One region of the Paenibacillus sp. CF095 genome, then DNA from elsewhere that is predicted to be linked to it. Evidence: riboswitches for the same ligand, from Rfam matches in the RefSeq annotation. Region 1 holds a riboswitch; each other region holds the start of a gene.
The links. A riboswitch is a leader RNA that binds a small molecule or an ion and turns the genes downstream of it on or off. The one in region 1 is predicted to bind thiamine pyrophosphate.
Positions count from the first base shown of each region.

Region 2: another riboswitch for thiamine pyrophosphate. It lies ahead of BLS69_RS19310 (ABC transporter ATP-binding protein); the one in region 1 lies ahead of tenA (thiaminase II).
Region 3: another riboswitch for thiamine pyrophosphate. It lies ahead of BLS69_RS05925 (thiamine phosphate synthase); the one in region 1 lies ahead of tenA (thiaminase II).
Region 4: another riboswitch for thiamine pyrophosphate. It lies ahead of BLS69_RS26815 (ABC transporter substrate-binding protein); the one in region 1 lies ahead of tenA (thiaminase II).

Region 1 covers NZ_FMZN01000001.1:1,734,389-1,737,917, reverse strand. Annotated here, with positions in the region: gene BLS69_RS07635 (endo-1,4-beta-xylanase) at 1-1,585, shown strand, start outside; TPP riboswitch at 1,789-1,886, shown strand; gene tenA (thiaminase II) at 1,999-2,661, shown strand; gene BLS69_RS07625 (spore coat protein) at 2,883-3,179, opposite strand; gene BLS69_RS07620 (hypothetical protein) at 3,190-3,390, opposite strand; gene BLS69_RS07615 (zinc-dependent alcohol dehydrogenase) at 3,422-3,529, opposite strand, start outside.
Region 2 covers NZ_FMZN01000001.1:4,380,437-4,383,965, forward strand. Annotated here, with positions in the region: gene BLS69_RS19300 (pectate lyase) at 1-503, opposite strand, end outside; gene BLS69_RS19305 (radical SAM/SPASM domain-containing protein) at 853-1,728, opposite strand; TPP riboswitch at 1,911-2,014, shown strand; gene BLS69_RS19310 (ABC transporter ATP-binding protein) at 2,285-3,049, shown strand; gene BLS69_RS19315 (ABC transporter permease) at 3,039-3,529, shown strand, end outside.
Region 3 covers NZ_FMZN01000001.1:1,336,198-1,339,726, reverse strand. Annotated here, with positions in the region: gene BLS69_RS05940 (thiazole synthase) at 1-146, opposite strand, end outside; gene thiS (sulfur carrier protein ThiS) at 149-352, opposite strand; gene thiO (glycine oxidase ThiO) at 349-1,521, opposite strand; gene BLS69_RS05925 (thiamine phosphate synthase) at 1,539-2,234, opposite strand; TPP riboswitch at 2,428-2,537, opposite strand; gene BLS69_RS05920 (ABC-F family ATP-binding cassette domain-containing protein) at 2,613-3,529, opposite strand, start outside.
Region 4 covers NZ_FMZN01000005.1:140,098-143,626, reverse strand. Annotated here, with positions in the region: gene BLS69_RS26830 (DUF2798 domain-containing protein) at 1-19, opposite strand, end outside; gene BLS69_RS26825 (VOC family protein) at 194-580, shown strand; gene BLS69_RS26820 (NAD-dependent epimerase/dehydratase family protein) at 598-1,353, shown strand; TPP riboswitch at 1,499-1,611, shown strand; gene BLS69_RS26815 (ABC transporter substrate-binding protein) at 1,833-2,873, shown strand; gene BLS69_RS26810 (thiamine-binding protein) at 3,090-3,380, shown strand; gene BLS69_RS26805 (ABC transporter permease) at 3,380-3,529, shown strand, end outside.

The sequences.
Region 1 (3,529 bases):
TGAATTCGCTCGTGCAGCCGATCCGGATGCCAAATTATACTACAACGAATACTTCACGGAAATCCCTGAGAAAAGAGAGCATATGTTTCAGTTGGTCAAACGACTGAAAGAGAAGGGACTCATCGATGGTGTGGGTTTGCAATCCCACTATAACCTGGAATCCCCGCCCATCGAGGAAATTGAAAAAACGATCAACATGTTCGTCGAACTTGGATTGGATATTCAGATCACGGAACTGGATGTGGATAGCGGAATTCCATTTGGTGAAGAGATGTCGGATGAAGTTGCGGTAAAACAGGCGTATCGATATAAGGAACTGTTGGATTTGTACAAAAAACACAAAGATCACATTTCTTCAGTTACCTTATGGGGACTCCAAGATGAGAAGTCTTACAACAACCAGGCGATGCTGTTTGATTCAGCCCTGAAGGCCAAAAAAGCATACTGGGGACTCGTGGATGAATCCAGCTTGCCTGTGTTGACACAGAGAGCCGTCTCACTTTCGGGTAAACCGGATATCAAAAAACAGTCACAAGATCCGCTCTGGAACAAAGCGGTGTCTACTCCACTGAAGGGTGACTCTTCGGGATCAGCCAGTTTCAGAACCTTATGGGATCAAAGTAACCTGTATATCCTCGTGGATGTTCAGGATGCGAAGTCAGATGTGAATGACAGAGTAGAACTCTTTGTTGACCTCAATAATGGCAAGACCACCTCATATGAAGCAGATGACCGACACGTAATTATTAAGCGGTCGGGCAAAGCTGAGGGCGCGGAGCGGCGTTCATATCGTGTACGCGAGACAAAAGCTGGATATCAGGTTGAATTGTCCATTCCATGGGATGGTATCCAAGCCGGTTCAGAATATGAAGTTGGCTTGGATATCCGTGTGACTGATGGCGGTGCAAGTGGGACAGAGCCTCATAATCCACTATACTGGAATGATCGAACACAATCTCAGGAACAAGATACAAGCAAATACGGCGTGATTCAGCTTGCCCCTATGCCCAAATCTGCACAAGCTGTGCAAGGGATTGTTCAGATTGATGGGAAGAAAGACGCCCTATGGAATAAGGCTGTACCATTTGAAGTAAAAAGGTTGAATGAGACCGAAGGTGCAGAGGCAGTGGCTCGCGCAATGTGGTCAGGGGAGTATCTATATCTGCTGATTGACGTCACTGATCCAAACATCATCACAGATAGCATCAACCCATGGGATCAGGATTCGGTTGAGATTTTCCTGGACGAGAATCACCAGCGCACACCGTATTTTCAATATGATGATGCCCAGTTCAGAATCAGTGCAGACAATGTAGGAACCTTTGCAGGGGGTGCCTCACCCGGACGCCTTGTAAGTGCTGTGAAGAAAACAAATAAAGGATATCTCGTAGAAGCCCGAATCCAGTTACATTCACTGACGCCCAAAGCAGGAAATGTTCTCGGTTTCGATCTTCAAATTAACGACAATCAGGGCGGAGGTAAACAGAACGTAGCTAAGTGGAATGATACGACCAATGAGAGCTGGAGAAACACTTCCCAGTACGGAATACTCACTTTTGTCGGAAAGAACAAACTCGGGCATTAAATCATTGGCAGTAGTTCAAAGAATAGAAACCATCATAACAGTAGCTAAAACTCAACCATTGTTGTGATGGTTTCCGTCGTTTAAATACGTCTCTCAAGCTGATGAGGGGGATACAATCTGCCTTGACTATATTTAACAGCCCTTGATATACTAAATGAATGTTGTTTTTTTTTATGCGGATAAGAAAGTAATCAACTACATACAACCGTTTGCAAGGGAGCCTTAACCGGCTGAGAGGGTGTTAAACCGACCTTACCTGATTTGGATAATGCCAACGTAGGGATGCAACGATGAAACACTGTACTTGGGTAGCTCATGCGCCCCCCTTGTTTTAGTGTATTTGTCTGCGAAACATCCTATGGATGTTTCGTTTTTTTGTTTTTAAATACGTACATTATGAATTGGAGGAACACATGTTGACTATTTCAGAGAGACTATATCAGGCAGCACAGCCTGTGTGGAAGGAATGCCTTGAGCATCCTTTTGTTAAAGGGATCGGAGATGGTTCTTTACAGGTTGAACAATTTCGTTATTATTTGCTGCAAGACTACTTGTACCTGTACGATTATGCCCGTGTATTTGCACTAGGTATTGTCAAGTCGCACGACCCCAAATTGATGCAGTTTTTTAGTAAAAACGTAGATAACATCCTGAATGGTGAAATGAAAATTCATCGTTCTTATATGGAGCGATTAGGAATTACAGAGGATCATGTTTTTCAGGTAAAACCTGCACTGAAGAATGCAGCGTATACTAACTATATGCTCTCTGTTTCCCATGCGGGCGGCATAGCAGAAGTACTTGTATCCATTCTGGCCTGCTCATGGAGCTATGCAGAGATTGGTCAAGTTCTTTCCCAAAAGCCAGGTGCAGCTGATCATCCCTTTTATGGAGAATGGATCACAGGATATGCTTCCTCTGAATACAACAGCAACAACCAATCCCTTGTCGCGTTAACGGATAAGCTATTAGAAGGCTGTAGCGAGGTAACGTACCAACGGATGGAAGATATTTTCGTGATGTGCAGTCGCTTTGAACTTGATTTTTGGGAGATGTCATGGAGGCTGGAGGCTTGAGCTCACTGGTAGTTGATTAAAGGTCTCGGTCGTGGAGCTGCAAAGGGTAATCAGTCTCAGAATGGAAAATAAGTAGATTTACGTAAAGGAACGCTAGTATAAGCGTGTTTCGTGACGATGCCAAAAAAAGGGCGGAGTGTATCCGCCTTTTTTCATTGTTGAAATTCTTGACACAGGAGCATTTTATACTCTGAAGTCTCTGGCTAAAATCAAAAAGGGCGTCAGGACGGAATGTTCATAGCAGTCTGAATGTTTTTCAGATCGAGCTGAATTTGCTCTGCAATATGGTAAGGGTGGTATAAGCCATGCTGCACCATGTAATTTGATATCTTTTCATGAGAGTCTATGGCTTCATCGAGCTGTTTCATCAAAATTTGTTTGATTTCGGGGGTAGCACATTCGGTCACAGCCATGGCGTAGTTTCTGACGCCGCTCTTGGCGTTCATCAAAAAATCCATTGCGATCACGTCATCGGTCAGCGTATTAAGACCAGTCATGTGTTCTAATATTGGGTTCATTTTTTATCTCCTATACAGTCGCTTTAGACAGCACTCCACCGAGCTCCTGAAGCTGCTGTTGTGATAATGTCGCATCTTGTTGCAAAATTTGCTTGAGCTCCGGGTCGTTTACCAGAGCTTGCATGGTCTTGGATTTTGTCATGCAAACCGTCTTGAACGCAGCTATTTCATGCACCTCGAGCATCTCATGCAAAGCGTATGTGGAATCCATTCAGATTGTCCTCCCATGTATCAATTCATATTTAAGGCTTTAAGATGACTTTAATGCAATCGTCCGTTTTTGTATCGAACACTTCATAGCCACGCTTGGCCTCGCTGAGCGGAATGACGTGCGTAACAATGTCCCCAGG
Region 2 (3,529 bases), 2.6 Mb from region 1:
ATGTTAACTGCAAAGGAAGTTCCACCATTTTGGCGAACCAGTTTGCCAATATCATCCGCACGGAAGTTTTTGATGTTAATTGTTCCAGCTGCATTCATCTGGAACACTTTATCATAGGCCTTGTACGCTGCCCCACCGGTAATGTTAACCGTTCCGGCGGACTTCAATGTCAGAGCATCCTCGCCCACGTCCTCCCAGACTACATTCGAAATATTACAGCTACCATAACAGTGAACACCATCGGCAGCAGGTGATCCAATATTTACATTTTTGAGTGTGGCCCCTGCCTCCAGGCGGAAGACTGGTTTCTGACCCTCAGCTTGAGATCCGTCGCCCAGTGTGGAAGGATTGGCTACAAATGTTTTACCTTGGCCGTCATAGGTCGTGCCCTTTGGAACCACAATGGTTGAATTTACAACGGTAGGTGCAGCCGCAGCCGGAACGGCACCAAATATAGAAGCAACCAAACCAGCGGACAGCAACAACGTCAATATTTTTTTCATAACTTAATTCCTCCCTTATTCTCTCGTTTTTTGGTAGTGTACAAGTCTGGGCTTGTACTGGAAGTTCGCCAGAGGTGCACCTCTGCCCAACTCACAACCTAATCCTACCAAATAAGGAAGGTAACTAGAATAATCATTAGATCAGATATATCATGACATCGCACAATCCCTGTCATATCGGCATTTTTTGCATACCAGGTCCCTCAAGCAATATGCTGATATCAACCTCAGGTATGCTCATTTGTAACGTTTGTATCCCTAACTTTAATCCCCGATAACAAAGAAAGACCACAACATTTATCTCCAAATGTGTGATCTTGAATGTCTTCTGGCTTGCTGATATAAGATATCAGGCTCCGAATCTCTGACGATAACCGCACTTTCGACACAACTCTTCCACAGCTTCCCGCCTGGAGAAGCCATATACCAGATTGTTCGCTCGCTCACCCTCAATAATCTCCGAGAATGACTTCTCGTGCACATTACCCAGGTTAATTACACCCTCGCCATCGAGACAGCATGGAACCACCGTTCCATCCACAAGCACAGCTGCCTGACCACGCAATGCATGGCAGAAGCCTTTGCCGTCATCTTCAGGTGCATCCAGACTTGGCCACTGGAACTCATGGTCCTGATTCAGGTATACATTCGGGGCAATTTTGACCCCGCTGCCTGGAACTACTTTTTCCTCAATGCAGAAGTCCAGATTGAACTCACGTTCCAATACTTCAAGGGTCTCCCGATTTCGATTCATCTGAGCATTTGTGAAGTTATCCTGCGTCAGATTCCACAGTCGGAATGAAATGATGACATTGTGCTTAACGGCCTCGTGTACAAAGGACAAAATATGACGCAGGTATCCGTCACGGTCGGTTGAACCTTCATGCCCATCGAAGCTGTGCAGGGAGAAATTCATCTGTCGCAGCGCCGGTTTGCCAAGCAATTTATGCTGAGTCTTGGGCAGCAGTGTACCATTCGTTGTAATGTTCACCTTGAGTCCCTTCTCATGTGCGGAATCGAGTAACAGATCTATTTTGGGATGCAACAAGGGTTCGCCTTTGACATGTAGATAAATATGATTGGTGTGTGGTTTAACTTGTTCCAGTATATTGTTGAAGACTTCAGGGTCAATGAATCCTTTGGCACGCTGTGTCTGCGGACAGAAGCTGCAAGCCAGATTGCAGATACTCGTGATCTCAATATATACTTTTTTGAACGTTTTCAACTCGGGTCCCCATTCTGCCTAGGAGGGAGAACAATCCCACCTGCATTTTGTGATCCGGCCAATACGGGCCATCCTTATTATATCGGGTTCCTGAGCCGAGGTAAATTGTTCAGTTATCATGCTGCCTCTTTACAGTTCATGTTCAAGTGATATATGCTGAACACACAACTGCATATCTTGAACTTTTGCACTAGGGGAGCCTTGCGGCTGAGACGAATATGACTTATTCGGACCCTTTGAACCTGATCTGGATCATACCAGCGGAGGGAAGTGGAGCGGCCTTTTAGTAAGCGGAATTTTCTCAATGTATGTGAAGATAAATTGCGAATTTAACTTACAGACCCACTCATTTCTCCGGAAATGGGTGGGTCTTTTTTATGTAGATTTATAAGTTTTCAGCGAAGCTGAATCAATCGATATCGTAAAAACCACTTCAGCTAAACGCGGTCTGTCTTCTCGAAAAGTACGTCGATAGACGTTTTTCTTATGTTACTTCTGCAAAGCACAAGATGCCGTTGTTATTCCAGCAGTCTGATATCAAGGGGGTGAGGATCAGATGACCAACCATGTAACCATTCACAACATAAGCTTCGCTTTTCCGGAAAAAATGGATTCCCCCGTACTCTCCAATGTGTCGCTTCAGGTTCAACAAGGGGAATTTGTCTCGCTCATCGGCTCAAGCGGATCAGGTAAAAGCACGCTTTTCAAGCTGCTCGCAGGCTTGCATGAGCCTACCGTCGGCACCATCGATATTGCTGATGTACCGCAAGGACAACGGCTCGGACGAGTCGCCTATATGCCGCAGAAAGACCTGCTGTTATCCTGGCGTACCGTCATGGAGAACTGCATGCTGCCTGCCGAGCTGGCACCAGGCCGACAGGACAAGGACAAACTACGAGCCGATATCATCGCAGGATTGGCAAGGTTCGGCTTGTCCGGTTATGAGCAGGCCTATCCAGATGAGTTATCCGGCGGCATGCGGCAGCGGGTGGCATTGCTGCGTACCTTGCTTACAGGCGGGCAGCTCATGTTGCTGGATGAACCCTTCGGTGCACTCGACGCCTTAACCAAACGACAAATGCATCGCTGGTTATTGGAGCTGTGGGAGGGCTTTGGCCAAACCGTGCTGTTCATTACACATGACATCGAAGAAGCCCTGCTGTTAAGTGACCGTATCATTCTGTTAACTCCAGGGGGGCAAGGCCAGCAGTTGCGGGAGATGACGGTTCCCTTACCACGCCCAAGGCATTCGGACATGATCTACGAACTGGCTCTCGTGCAGATGAGGCAACAACTGGAGGAACAATTGCATGCAAATTGATAGAGCTGAGGTTAGCGTTTGGACGTGGTGTTCAAAGTGGCTCTCGAGGTCGTTTTCCCAATATGGTTTGTTTATTATGCTCATGTTCTTATCACTGGCGATCTGGGAAGTGATTGTGCGTATGGAATGGGTGCCCTCCTTCATCATTCCTGCACCCACGGCCATCATAGGCTCACTGGTCGAGCATCGTCATCTGCTGTTGACCATCCATCTGCCTGCAACCTTTATGGAGGTTGCCGTAGGTTTTGGATTATCCATAGTGACCGGAATTACGCTAGCGACAGGCATGCATATGAACCGATCGATTGAAAAGGCCTTGTATCCCTTCATCGTGATCAGTCAGACCATACCGCTGATTGCCCTGTCCCCCGTATTTATCCTGTGGTTTGGTTACACGTTGTGGAGCAAAGTCGCGGTGGTATTCTTAATCGCATTCTTCCCCATTGTGGTCAGTACCTACGATGGACTCCGCCAAGGCGA
Region 3 (3,529 bases), 400 kb from region 1:
TCCTCCAGATTCAGACGACGAACAGCAAAGGTTAAAACTTCCGTTTCAGATGCTTCCACAGCCTGACTTTGCACTTCCAGATCCGAAAACTTGCCTGTTCCGAGCAACAATCTGGACTCAAACGTATATTTACCAATGTTCAACATCATCAACCGCCTCCTACAAAATGTACAATCTCGATTCGATCGCCTTCTCTTAATGCCGTCGTTTCATGATACTCACGGGTTAAAATATGCTTGTTCAGCTCTACAACTACAGTCTTGACTTGCAGATCAAAAGATTTAAGCAGTTTATCCACACGATTCAATCTGTCTTCAATCTCCATCCGTTGACCATTAACGATGATATTCACTGCACCACTCCCTTTCTGTTCAATCGCTCCGGACTCAGCGCCTCAATTCCGAGTTCTTCTGAGCTTTTGCCAGCGAGCAACTCAGCGATAAGCCTTCCTGTTATCGCACTAAGCAAGATACCGTTGCGGTAATGCCCAAAGGCGGCGAACAGCCCTGGTATACTCTTGCAAGCACCTATATAAGGCAATCCATCTGGAGTTGCCGGTCTTACGCCTGCCCACGCTCGTATAAATTGTGCTTCTTTCATCCCAGGCACCCAGTGGGTAGCCGCTGTTAGCAGCTTCTGAACACCCTGTACAGAAACGTTCAGATCGGTTCTGCCTGGCAGACTGGTTGCCCCGAGCCAAACTTCGCCATTAGCTTTGGGAACAATATAGATATCCTCTGCATACACCGTTCTGTCAGGTCTGTACCCAGCATGTTCATCTGAGAACTGAACGGCGGCTATTTCTCCTTTTACCGACCACACAGGCATGCTCAGATTCACATGTCTCATCAACTCTTCACTCTGTAATCCAGCCGCTATAATGACATGTTTGCATCTCATCTCACCGATCGATGTGGTGATTCCCTGCACGCCATGTTCGTTTGCTTGCACACGTATATCCTGTATGTCCTCCATAACCCGTGCTCCCAATGCTTGAGCGGATTCAGCATATGCCTTCGTTAGATGGACTGGAAGAATCTCACTCTCGTAAGGTCTGTAGTAGGCTCCATACGTATCTCTGTTAAGCCATGATGCCTCCTGTTGCACAACGGAACGATCCCACCATACCTCATCAGCAGAAGCAGACAACGCAGACTTCCGATTGTCCTTATAACTACTTAATTCACTGTATGAACGAAAAGGAGTTAGGAATCCCTGGCATTGCAGGCCAGTCTCTACCTCACTGAGTGTAGCCATTAGCACCTGTTGCTCGATAAGTAACTGTCTACTCTGTCTGGCAAGCTTAGCCATCAAAGGATGAGCAAAATCCTCACTGCCTGCCGCCAGCATTCCAGCCGCCGCGCAAGAAGTGCCTCCTGCAATCGCCGAACGCTCCAGCAACAGCACATCCTGTCCACGGGAAGCAAGCTCATAAGCGATAGCACAACCAACAACGCCTCCACCTACAATAATCGTTTCTGCATGAAACTTATCCGGTTTATCAATAACGATCTCTTTCATCCTCTCATCTCCTTGATTCAGGGACTCAGACTTTCTGTAGCAACGATAGCCTGCCTTAATAATGCAGCCGCCCGATCCGGTGACTCGCTCGCCCATACATTCGAGATCACGGCGACTCCCTGTGCCCCTGCAGAGCGAATAGCGTGAATGTTTCCCGGTCCGATACCCCCAATCGCCATGACAGGAATGGAGACACGCCTGCACACTTCAGCAAGAGCATGTAATCCTCTGGGGTCAAGATCAGGCTTACTGTTGGTTGAGTAGACATGCCCGAAGAAAAGATAATCGGCTCCCCGTTCTTCAGCGATTTTTGCCTCATCGATTGAATGAACAGATACACCCAGACGAAGGCGCTGCACATTGCTTATAACAGCAGGGTTATAATTTCGTATCGCATCTTGCCCCCAATGTACACCGCCATAAATGTCATTCTGTGAAGGAAGTTCTGAACTATTGATAACAATGCGGCAAGATGGAATGCCAACGCTACGCAGACTTTGAGCCCAACCGATCTTGTCTTGCCATGTGAGTTGTTTTTCTCGTATGTGAATATAGTCCACCAAAGGCCAAACGTCCTTTGCAGCTTTTACAAAAGATGCCTGATCCCCTGCACCCGTAGATACAACATGCAATTCAAATGATTCTTGAACATGTTCATGAGAAATTACCGTACTGTTCATCTCCTTCCAGACTTGAATGCTATGAAAACACAAAAAAGCCACTCCCGTAGGGGAGTGGCTGCGTATTAATTATAGGACCAGATGACTGACTGATACATACAGTTCATTTCGTGCAATAAAGCTATAGACCTTATAGCCATAACGTTATACACGCAACTGCATGTTTCAATTTACTAAGCAAGACGGTTGAATTCTTTCGAATTGCCGTTTGCTCACGTCATTCACTGAAACGCGCTCGCCACTTCCCTACGCTGGTATGATCCAGATCAGGTGCAAAGGGTCCGGAATCGCATTCTTCCATCTCAGCCGCATCGTGCGGCCCCCCTAGTGTTCATATGAAGTTGTAGCCTATGTTACCATAGACGGTTTTTTTTGTCACCGTCATTTCTGTTAAACATTGTCTTGAATCGTTTAGTTTTTCTCAGACCATTCTTCGACATTCCATGTTTTGGTGACCCATCCCTCGTAGAAATCAGGTTCATGAGATACCACTAACACCGTTCCCTTGAATTCTTTCAAAGCACGCTGCAACTCCGCTTTGGCTGTGACATCCAGATGGTTCGTCGGCTCATCGAATAGAATCCAATTGCTTTCACGCATCAAGAGTTTGCATAAACGAACCTTGGCTTGTTCTCCACCACTCAGCATATTAAGTGGACGAGTAATGTGCTCATTTTTCAACCCGCAGCGAGCGAGATGACCTCGGACCTCATTTTGGGTCAAATGTGAAAATTCATTCCAGACATCCTCAATCGGCGTGATATTCCCAGCACGAACCTCCTGCTCAAAATAGGCTGTTTCGAGGTAATCTCCTAAGAAAGTCTTTCCACTGAGTGGAGATATTTTTCCCAGGATGGTTTTCAACAGCGTCGATTTACCCACACCATTACAACCTACGATGGCAATTTTCTCACCACGTTCGATTGTCATTGTCATCTTAGGCAGCAAAGGATACGTATATCCAATTTCAAAATCAATACCCTCAAAGACCGTTTTACTGCTCGCACGGGCATCCTTGAATTTGAACGTTGGTTTGGCCGCTTCATCTGGGCGATCAATACGTTCAATTCTGTCCAGCTGTTTCTCCCGACTCTTCGCTCGACCTGAAGTTGAAGCACGTGCCTTGTTACGCTGAATGAAATCTTCCTGCTTCTTGATGTACTCTTGCTGTTTCTCGTATGCATCAATATGCTGGGCTTTATTCATATCAGCCATCTCGAGGAACTTGTTATAGTTCGCTGCGTATCTCGTTAATTTGGCAAATTCCAAATGATAAATGACATTTACGACTTCATTCATGAATTCCGTGTCATGGGAGATTAAAAGAA
Region 4 (3,529 bases), on a different contig from region 1:
TTGTTGGCAATTCTCTCATCCTCTCTGTTTACCTTCGTAATTATAGAGATGAGGAAACCCACCACATAAGTGAACATTCTGTGAACAATTATAATTTTTCCAAATTAAAACCGGATTTGACAACCATGTAGTACAGCCCTATGATATCCCTTAAAATGGTAGAAAGATTCATAGTATAAGGAGGATTTGGATTATGAGTTTTCAAAAACGCATTGACCACGTCGGCATTGCTGTGCGTGATCTGGAGACCACGCTGCGTTTCTATACGGAGATTGTTGGTCTTGAATTGAAAGACCGGGTAACCCATACCAACGGCGTCATTCAGCTCGCCTTCCTTGGCTTCAATGGAAGTAATGAGACTGAGATTGAGTTAATTCAAGGTTACAGCGACAAGCTGCCTTCCGAAGGTACGGTACACCATTTTGCGATCCATGTAGATGATCTTGATTCTGAGTACAAACGCATCCAAGCCACCAAAGCCGTATTTATTGATGGAGAGATTATTACACTGCCTAACGGTTACCGCTATTTCTTCATCTATGGACCTGAAAAGGAATGGATTGAGTTCTTCCAGCGCTAAGAATTGGAGTTGATTTCATGAACATTTTAATTACCGGCGCAGCCGGGAAAATTGGCCGGGACTTGTCCCAACACTTGTCAGAAGCATATCACCTGCGACTAACGGATTTGAATATCGACAGACTGCATACGTATCAAGAAACCGACCATGAGATCATGACACTGGATGTGACAGACCCTGAAGCCTGTCAGCATGCTTGCGAAGGCATGGATGTGGTAGTACATCTGGCGGGAGACCCTTCCCCGAATGCCGGATTCTATGAATCGTTGTTGGACATCAATATCAAAGGTACATTTAATGTATTCCGTGCAGCTAAGGACCAAGGTGTGCAAAGAGTCATTCTGGCGAGCAGTGCACAGACGATTGAGGGGTATCCCATTGATGCTCAAGTCTATCCGGACATGCCAACACACCCACGGAATTTGTACGGGGTTAGCAAATGTTTTGGAGAATCGCTCGCTTCCTATTTTGCGTATACCGAAGGTTTACAAAGTGTAGCAATACGTATAGGTGCATATGATGATTTTCAACCGGACGGACCAGCGCTGGAAGCAAGGGATATGAGCGCGTATATTAGTCCGGCTGACTTGTGTGATTTGATGTTCAAAGCAATTACAGCTACCAATCTGGAGCCCTTCACCATACTGCATGGGATCTCGAATAATCGGTTTAAACGATTGAATCTGGAAACCACTCAGAAACAGGTAGGTTATGCCCCAAAATCCGATGCATTTGCACTCAGCCAGATTGCCTTATATGATTCGCCACGATAATTAATGAAAATAACACATCTAAACAGGCTGATATACATATGTATAACGGCCTGTTTGATAAGTTCATACGTGTCCCCATCCAGTTCCTGACTGGACACGTTCCACCCGCTGGCCTATAATTACACCTAGTAATGCCCGTAACTTCATAGTTTCCCAGGGGAGTCGGAATTGGCCGGCTGAGAGTGTATCCCACCAAGATACTAACCCTTAGACCTGATCTGGATCATGCCAGCGTAGGAATCGGAGTATATCGAAATGGCACAGCCCTATGGCTGAACGCCACCTCTCTAACGCCTGCACGCGTCCCGGAATACGGGACGCTTTTTTAATGTTCTTTTATATAGCCAGAGAGCTAAAAAAAGTGACGTTATTCAGATCTCAACTGGTATAAATCTGTTGATTTATGCAAGATGATTGGATATGAAGCCAAGGAGTACCCCGTGCCACTCGGCCGGACATATCGAAGGAGAGAATTACAGATGAAATGGCGTAGAACGATGGGATTGATGCTCTTATGCGTGCTTATGGTGACTGTAGCCGCATGTGGCGGCAAAGAAGCTGCCCCGGCAGAACAGAACAGCAACACAAATGCGGAAAGCAGTAACAAAGGTGACACTGCCGCCCTGAAAGATATTAAAGTGGTGCTCGACTGGACACCGAATACGAATCATACCGGCCTATATGCGGCTGTAGATCAAGGTTTTTACAAGGCTGAGGGCTTGAATGTAGAGATTGTACAACCAGGTGCCGGTGGCGCAGATACAATGGTTGCCTCGAATGAAGTGCCTTTTGGCGTAAGTTATCAGGAGAGTGTAACTCAAGCCCGCACACAGGGTGTTCCATTGGTCTCCATCGCAGCAGTTATTCAGCATAATACATCCGGGTTCGCTGCTCCGGCGGATCGGAATATCAAATCACCGAAAGATTTTGAAGGTAAAACCTATGGCGGTTGGGGTTCCCCAGTCGAAGAAGCCGTGATGCAATCCATTATGGAAGGCGACGGAGCCGATGTATCCAAAGTGAAAAACATTAATATGGGTGACGCTGACTTTTTCACCGCAGTGAAACGGGACATTGATTTCGCGTGGATTTTCTACGCCTGGACAGGTATTGAAGCCGAACTGCGCGGAGAACCGATCGACATGTTATATGTGAAGGATTATTCAGATGCATTGGATTACTACACACCTGTCCTTGTAACAAACGAGCAGACGATCCAAAACGACCCTGAGTTGGTGAAAGCATTCCTGAAAGCCACTTCAGAAGGGTATCAATATGCGATTGATCATCCCGAAGACGCAGCGAACATTCTGATCAAGGCCGTACCGGATCTAGATAAAGACTTGGTACTGGCAAGCCAGAAATGGCTTAGTCCAAAGTACACGGATGACGCCCCGCGCTGGGGTGAGCAAAAGCAGGAAGTATGGCAGAATTACACCGACTGGATGTTTAGCAAAAAACTGCTGGATGAACAGATCGACGTGAGCAAGGCATATACGAACGATTTTTTACCCCAATAAAATTTGCTTAAGTTTAACTTTTTTACACAAGAACGAAGAGTGCAGAACCCATCTGAAGAAGCGAAGCGCTCACCTTTATCCCCGGATTTCCTCCATTGAAATTCATTAAAGAAATCCGGGGATAACAGTGATCGTAAGAGGGTACTGCAATCGGAGTGATGAGTGTAAACCTGGTTCAATTCATGCAATTTATCACGAAAGGAAAAGTGATCTCTCATGGCAAGCACATTACTTAGCATTCAGGTTATTCCCAAAACGCCAAATGGCGAGAATTCTTACCCTTATGTAGATCGCGCCATTGAAGTTATTCAGCAATCCGGCCTGAAATATCAGGTGAACGCGCTCGACACCACGATGGAGGGGGAACTGGAGGAACTGCTGGAGGTTGTCCGTAAAATGCACGAGGTACTCGTGGAGGCTGGCAGCCCAAGCATCATCTCCCAGATCAAAATCGCCCATAGCCCTACCGGCTTCAGCATGGACACCCTGACGGAGAAGTATCGCTAATGCCTGCCTATTTCAAAAGTGTATGGCCGCCCATTGTGGCGGTTATTCTCTTTATAGCGATATGGCAGGGAGCCGTCTCCCTCTTCCATATTGAGAAATGGATGCTGCCTGCACCGTCCGACATCGCCCGCGAAGCGGCAACCCAGGCC